DNA from 2 places in the Pseudoalteromonas sp. Scap06 genome. Region 2 is predicted to be linked to the other one. Evidence: predicted binding sites of a transcription regulator. Region 2 holds the regulator's gene; the other holds the start of a gene.
The links. Region 2 encodes FliA, which starts transcription of late flagellar genes. Its sites were predicted from a motif close to CTAAAGNTNNNNNNNNNNNNGCCGATA; they were not measured.
Positions count from the first base shown of each region.

Region 1: pomA (flagellar motor protein PomA) is a predicted target of FliA. The motif match lies at 2,228-2,254, and genes of this name have one in related genera.

Region 1 is NZ_CP041330.1:803,474-807,208, forward strand. Features, by position in the region: gene dxs (1-deoxy-D-xylulose-5-phosphate synthase) at 1-760, opposite strand, end outside; gene ispA ((2E,6E)-farnesyl diphosphate synthase) at 873-1,760, opposite strand; gene xseB (exodeoxyribonuclease VII small subunit) at 1,763-2,005, opposite strand; gene pomA (flagellar motor protein PomA) at 2,308-3,075, shown strand; gene FLM47_RS03690 (flagellar motor protein MotB) at 3,078-3,735, shown strand, end outside.
Region 2 is NZ_CP041330.1:2,423,065-2,426,799, forward strand. Features, by position in the region: gene FLM47_RS11245 (chemotaxis protein CheA) at 1-121, opposite strand, end outside; gene FLM47_RS11250 (protein phosphatase CheZ) at 136-909, opposite strand; gene cheY (chemotaxis response regulator CheY) at 926-1,309, opposite strand; gene FLM47_RS11260 (RNA polymerase sigma factor FliA) at 1,350-2,060, opposite strand; gene FLM47_RS11265 (MinD/ParA family protein) at 2,087-2,947, opposite strand; gene flhF (flagellar biosynthesis protein FlhF) at 2,940-3,735, opposite strand, start outside.

The DNA of each region.
Region 1 (3,735 bases), 1.6 Mb from region 2:
TTGGACCAATATAGTTTAGGCCTAATTCTTCAAAAAAAGTACCCGGGATCATCATCCCTTTAATGTGCTCTTCCATACGGCTGGCAAGTTCTTTTACCGGCGGTACACCAGAAAGAAGCTTTTTACTGCCTTCGCGGATGTTGGTATAAAAGCTACCTGATAAAATACGCGCAAAATGATTGGTTAACGCGCCGACGTTTTCAGAAATCGACATTTCGTTATCGTTCAAAATAATCAACATATCTGATTTAACATCACCTAAGTGATTCATCGCTTCAAAGGCCATACCTGCGGTAATTGCGCCATCGCCTATCACCGCCACTGTTTTACGACCTCTGCCTTCTTTTTGCGCAGCAATAGACATACCCAGCGCCGCTGAAATAGAGGTACTTGAATGGCCAACACTAAACGTATCGTATTCACTTTCGTCTCTAAATGGAAATGGGTGCAATCCATCTTTTTGACGAATGGTGTGCATTTGGTCACGACGTCCCGTTAGTATTTTATGTGGGTAGGCTTGATGACCTACATCCCAAACTAAACGGTCGTCGGGAGTGTTGTACACATAATGTAATGCAACGGTAAGTTCTACGGTTCCTAAACCAGACGCTAAATGGCCGCTACTTTGCGATACTGAATTGAGTAAGTAATCACGCAATTCATGGCTAAATGCAGAAAGCTTATCTTGTGCTAAGTCTCGCAAGTGGACTGGTTCGTTCACCAAATTAAGTAATGGATACTTGCTGCTATCAAGTGTCATGGTTTTTTATATATCCTTCGCTAATATTAACTTTCCTCAAAAGTTAGATTTAAGAGGTAAACTAATATTCAGTAATAATTTTGTTCTAAGAGTTAATACGTTTTAGCCATGTTTAATGGTCACGTTCAATTAAATAGTTTGCCAATGCCGCTAAGTCGGTCGTGTCTGCGTCAATATTGGCTAACGCCTCATGGGCTTGCTGTATCAAATTTAGTGCTTTTTGCTTAGCACCTAGCATACCTAATAAAGCGGGGTATGTCGCTTTATTAGCAGCAATATCTGACCCTTGAGGCTTACCTAAAGTCAGTGTGTCGCCCTCAACATCTAAAATGTCGTCATGAACCTGAAAGGCCAGCCCAATAGCATACCCAAAAGTAGATAAGTTATCTAAAGTATGTTGGCTAATATTAGGAGCGCAAAGTGCGCCCAAAGTAATCGCACAATTTATTAATGCGCCGGTTTTAAGTTTATGAATACGTTCTAATTCATCAACCGTAATAACTTTATCTGTTGCTGCAATATCGCGGCCTTGTCCGGCAACCATTCCTTGCAAGCCTGAAGCATGGGCTAATTCTGCAATCATTTTTAACTGAGCTTCTGTTGAGCATTTAAATGTGTGCTTAGCAATAAGCTCAAATGCTAAGGTTTGCAGTGCGTCACCTGCTAAAATAGCTTGTGCTTCACCATAGACAATATGACATGTAGGACGGCCACGACGTAAATCATCGTCATCCATAGCGGGCAAATCGTCATGCACTAATGAATAACTGTGAATGCATTCTATCGCTGCTGCAAGTACATCTAAATCACGCTTGTCAGCACCTAACATTTTACCTGTGGTATAAACTAAAAAGGGCCGCAATCTTTTCCCGCCATTCATTAAACTATAATGGGTGGCTTCTTTTATGGTGTTGTCGCTTTCAAGAGGTTGTTCGAAATAAAGATTGAGAGTATTGGCTACATCATCTTGAGCAAGCTTTATTTGTTCTTTTATGCTCACAATTATTCCATATCGTTATTAAATTGAGTAAGCGGTGCTTTTTCGTCATTACCCATTAATATCGACACCTTTTGCTCGGCTTGTTGAAGTTTACCGGAAGACGCACTGGCTAATGCAATGCCGCGCTCAAATTGCTTTAAAGACTGTTCAAGCGATAAATCACCTTGTTCCATTTCACTGACAATTGTTGTTAGTTCTTCTAGTGCTTGTTCGAAACTTAAATTTTCAGGTTTTTTAGTCGCCATCTTTATTTTCAACTTACATAATAAATTTAAACGCCAATTTTAGGGGGAATGCTAAACTAGGTCAAAGAATGTTATGTTTTTTTGATAGATAAATGCTGTTAATTGGGTTTTACTGCGCTTCAGCGTTATTTTTTAAATTATAAATTCTGATTAGTTAGATTGATTACCTATGTTGATCTAAAATAGGACTAATCGTAATTTTATCGTTTATCATAAAAATCACTTAAGTATTTCAGTATCTTGCCGATATACATTTAATAACAACGCTTGCGAAGAAAAAATATAAAACCTTTGGAGGGAATGTGGATTTAGCAACCATTATTGGGATCCTTGGCGCAATTGGCTTAATTGTCATGTCCATGTTTATGAGTAGTAGCGGCGAAGTCGGTATGTTTTACAATACCCCTTCCGTGGTTATTGTATTTGGTGGCTCCCTTTTTATCGTTTTATCCAATTTTACTATGTCGCAATTTTTAGGCATTGGTAAGGTTTGTGCTAAAGCGTTTATGTTTAAAATTGAACCCCCTGAAGCCTTAATTGAAAAGGCGGTTGAGCTAGCAGATTCTGCCCGAAAAGGCGGGTTTTTAGCATTGGAAGAGGCTGAAATTCCAAATCCATTTATGCGCAAAGGCGTTGATATGCTCGTAGATGGGCATGATGCAGATGTAGTGCGCGCTACATTACAAAAAGATATTTCCCTCACTACAACTCGCCATGAAATGGGCGCAAGCTTATTTAAATCGTTAGGTGATATTGCTCCTGCAATGGGGATGATTGGTACATTAATCGGTTTGGTGGCTATGTTATCAAATATGGATGACCCAAAAGCAATCGGCCCAGCAATGGCTGTAGCCTTGTTAACAACGTTGTATGGGGCATTTTTGGCGAATGTTGTCGCCATTCCTATTCAGGTAAAACTTGAATTGCGTAAAGACGAAGAAGCAATGAACCAGCGACTTATTTTGGATGCAGTATTAGGCATTCAAGATGGCCAAAACCCTAAAGTAATTGAGGGGATCTTGAAAAATTATTTGGCTGAGTCTAAACGCGCGGTAAACACTGAGGAATAGTTATGTCTGATGAAGAGTGTAAATGCCCACCCCCAGGGTTACCTGCATGGATGGGGACATTTGCCGATTTAATGTCGCTATTAATGTGCTTTTTTGTACTCTTACTCGCGTTTTCTGAAATGGATGTGCTTAAATTTAAGCAAATTGCAGGTTCTATGAAGTTTGCTTTTGGTGTGCAAAATAAAATTGAAGTTAAAGATATCCCAAAAGGCACCTCGGTTATTGCAATGGAGTTTACTCCAGGTAAGCCTGAGCCGACCCCCATTGAAACTATTCAGCAGCAAACAGTTGAAATGACTCAGCAAATGCTAGAGTTTCAGGCGGGCGATGAAAGCTCTGCTGGCGGACGCCAAGAACAACGAGGCGAAAAACGAGGCGGTGAGTCTAGCAGCACCTCTGAAGAAGTAGCTTCAGCGCCTTCAGTTTCTGCTGCTGATCAAGAGCAAATAAATGACTTAGTTAAAAAAATTGCACAACAGCTTGAAAAGCAAATTATTGATGGAGCTATTGAGCTTGAGTCATTAGGTCAGCAAATCATTATTCGTATTAGAGAAAATGGTTCGTTTCCATCGGGCAGTGCGTTTTTACAACCCCAGTTTAAACCTATCATTCAAGATATTGGCCGGTTACTAAAAGATGTTCCCGGGGAGATCACCGTCT
Region 2 (3,735 bases):
GTAGTTCAGTATCATCTGGGTTGTTTTCCAGTTCTACTAACTGTTCAGATAAAAGCTCAAGGATTTCTCCGGCCTCTACTAAAAAGTCTTGTAAAATATCTTCATCGACTTCAAAGCTCATGCAGTACTCTCCTATTAGAAGCCCAAACTTGATAATAGATCATCAACTTCATCTTGATCAGATACAACATCATTACGCGATTCTTTATCAATAATAGGCCCTTCAGGGCCTGCTAGTGTTTGTGCAACAATGGAATCTTCTGTTTCTTCTGGTTGTTCGGTCTGTTGTGTTGGCTCAACCTCACCTTGTGCTGCAAATGCAGTTAACAAGTGGATCAAGCTTTCTTCAACTTCACGCACAAGTTCAATAACACGACGAATAACCTGACCAGTTAAATCTTGATAGTCTTGAGCCATCAATACATTGGTCATCAACATCTGCAACTCATCAGTTTTATGATGAGAGCTGTTCATAAACTTATCAATACTATGACAAAGTGACTTAAACTCACCAAGCTCAATTTCCCGGTTCATTAACCGATCCCACGTTGGCTTGATATCAGAAATTTCGTCAGCAATTTCTTGCGCTAAAGGTAAGCTAGCTTCAACTGCATCCATTGTTTTATTGGCTGCATTCTCAGTCATTTCCATGACATAGTTGAGGCGTTTCTTAGCATCAGGGATGGCATCAGTGGTAATGTCTGTTAAGCGCGTATCTAACTCGAAACTCTTTAAAGCTTCATGTAATTGACGCGTTAACTTACCTACCTCAGCAAATAACTGTGATTGCTCTTGTGAAGCTGTTTCTAAAATTAACTGATTCGCTTTATCTTGCTCACCATTTTCTAAAAAAACAACCAACTGGCGAGCTTGTTCTAAAGTAATCTGAGGCGCAGCAGGTGCTGACATAAGCCTCTCCCTCTCATTAACCTAAGCGTTCGAACACTTTTTCTAATTTAGTCTTCAATGTACCTGCAGTAAATGGTTTAACAATATAACCATTAACACCTGCTTGGGCCGCAGCTACTATTTGTTCTTTTTTAGCTTCTGCTGTAACCATTAAAACAGGAATATGCTTTAATTTGTCATCAGCTCGAATTGCCCTCAAAAGATCAATACCTTGCATGCCTGGCATATTCCAATCTGTTACAACAAAATCAAATACTTGATTTTGCAACATAGGTAAAGCAGTTGACCCATCATCCGCTTCTTGAACATTGGTAAAACCTAAATCGCGCAACAGGTTTTTAATAATACGTCTCATTGTTGAAAAATCATCAACAACAAGAATTTTAATGTTTTTATCCAAAACATCCTCCAGTGAGGCCTGAACCTTTATTTACTTACTTCTAGTTTATCCAGTCATTGATTTTTGCTTTAAGCTTAATCATCGCCTGACCATGTATCTGACTTACACGCGACTCACTAACATCGAGTATATGCCCAATTTCTTTTAAATTCATTTCATCGTTATAGTACAAAGAAAGCACCATTGCATCTTTTTCCGGTAACGACTTTATCGCATTGAGTAAAGACTCATTAAACCGTTCATTTTTAACATTATTGAAAGGTTTGTCTAGTGCTAAATCTTGGCCATGAGGTGTAATCACATCATCGTCAATACCAAGGTCCTCAATGCCCAAAACTTTGCTTACATTGACATCATTTAAAATATGATGGTACTCATTTAACGAAATTTCAAGTTTTTCAGCCACTTCACTATCTTTAGGTTCACGATTTAAACTGTTTTCAAGCGCGACTATCGTCTCTGCTACTAGTCTACTTTTTCTGTGAACTGAACGTGGAACCCAATCACCTCGTCGCATTTCATCTATCATTGCACCACGAATACGAATACCCGCAAAGGTTTCAAAACTCGCGCCTTTACTGGCATCGAAGTTTTTTGAAGCCTCTATTAAGCCAATCATACCTGATTGAATTAAATCATCTAGTTGCACACTGGCCGGTAAACGAGCAATTAAATGGCATGCCACTTTTTTGACTAATGAGGCATGCTTTTCAACAATCATATTTAAATTCTGTGCTGACTGATATCCCATAGCTCTATTCACCGGTATTGTCATCGTTAGTTACTAACTAGCTTCTCAATAAAAAACTCTAAATGACCCGAGGCTTGACTAGGTGTTTGCCACTTAGTAATTTTTGTCGCCAGTGTTTTAAAAGCAATCGCAGCAGGAGACCCTGGAAAAACTTCAACTATCACTTTTTGGCGACGCGTTGATTTGCGCATATTCTCATCATAAGGAACTGTTGCAACCAACTCCATGGTTATATCTAAAAATCGGTCGGTTACTTTTGATAGTTTAGCAAATAATTCCTGCCCTTCACGTAAGCTACGCACCATGTTGGCAACAATTTTAAATTTGATTACGCCGTGTTCACGGCTCAGTACTTTAATTAGTGCATAAGCATCAGTAATTGAGGTTGGCTCATCACATACCACCACAACCACATCTTGTGCGGCGCGAGAAAAGCTCAATACCATGTCAGAAATACCCGCTGCGGTATCCACAATTAAAATATCAAAATCGGTGTTAAGCTCGCTAAATGCACGGATAAGTCCGGCGTGCTCTGAAGGAGATAGCTCAACCATGCTTTGCGATCCCGATGTTGCAGGTACTATTTTTATGCCTGCGGGGCCTTCAACTAAAATATCTTCGAGTTCACATTCACCTGATAAAACATGAGACAAATTGCGCTCTACACGCAGTCCAAGCATAACATCACAATTAGCTAACCCTAAATCAGCATCTAATACCAGCACACGCTTGCCTTGTTGGCCTAACGCGATTGCCGTGTTAAGGGATACGTTTGTTTTACCCACTCCACCTTTGCCGCCGGTGACAGCGATAACTTTTACGCCGTTATTATTATTGTTGCTCATTTTGCGAAGGCCGCTTGCTTGATCTAAAACTGTGTTAATCATACATCTCTACTGTGTTCGACGCCACTGATTGGTGTCTTGATTGTTGTGCTTTTATTCTTTTTAAATACAATTGCTCAGCTTTTTTTACTAGTTTTTCAGCATTTGCCACTCTGATATCTTCTGGTACTCGCTGACCATTAGTAAGATACCCTATTGGGAGACGATTTTGAATCGCAATACTAATAATCTCACCTAAACTCAATGACTCATCTAACTTAGTAAAAATACACCCACTAAGCTGTACTTTTTTAAAGTGCCTTACTGTCTCTTGTAATACATTGATTTGCGCTGTAGCACTTAATACTAAATAACTACGTATATCCACACGTTGATTACGCATTAAGGTATTAAGCTGCTCAGTTAAGCGTAAATCTCGCTGACTCATTCCTGCTGTATCAATTAAGACTAGACGTTTATTTCGTAAATGGTATAAAACTTCTGCTAATTCATTTGCATCTTTAACTTGTTTTACGCCACAGCCAATAATTCGACCGTAAGTTGCTAGCTGCTCATACGCACCAATACGGTAGGTATCAGTGGTAATAAGCGCGACTTTATCAGCACCATACTTTTGCGCACCTAATGCAGCTAATTTTGCAACGGTGGTGGTTTTACCTACCCCTGTTGGGCCCACTAGAGCATAAACACCACCTTGGCGAAGAATTTCGTTGTTAGTGGTTTGCATTTGATCTTCAACCATATTCAATAAGGCTTTCCAACCTTGTTGGCGAGATACATCATCAGGTACAAAGCATGCCATCTGCTCAGCAACGTCTTTATCTATTCCC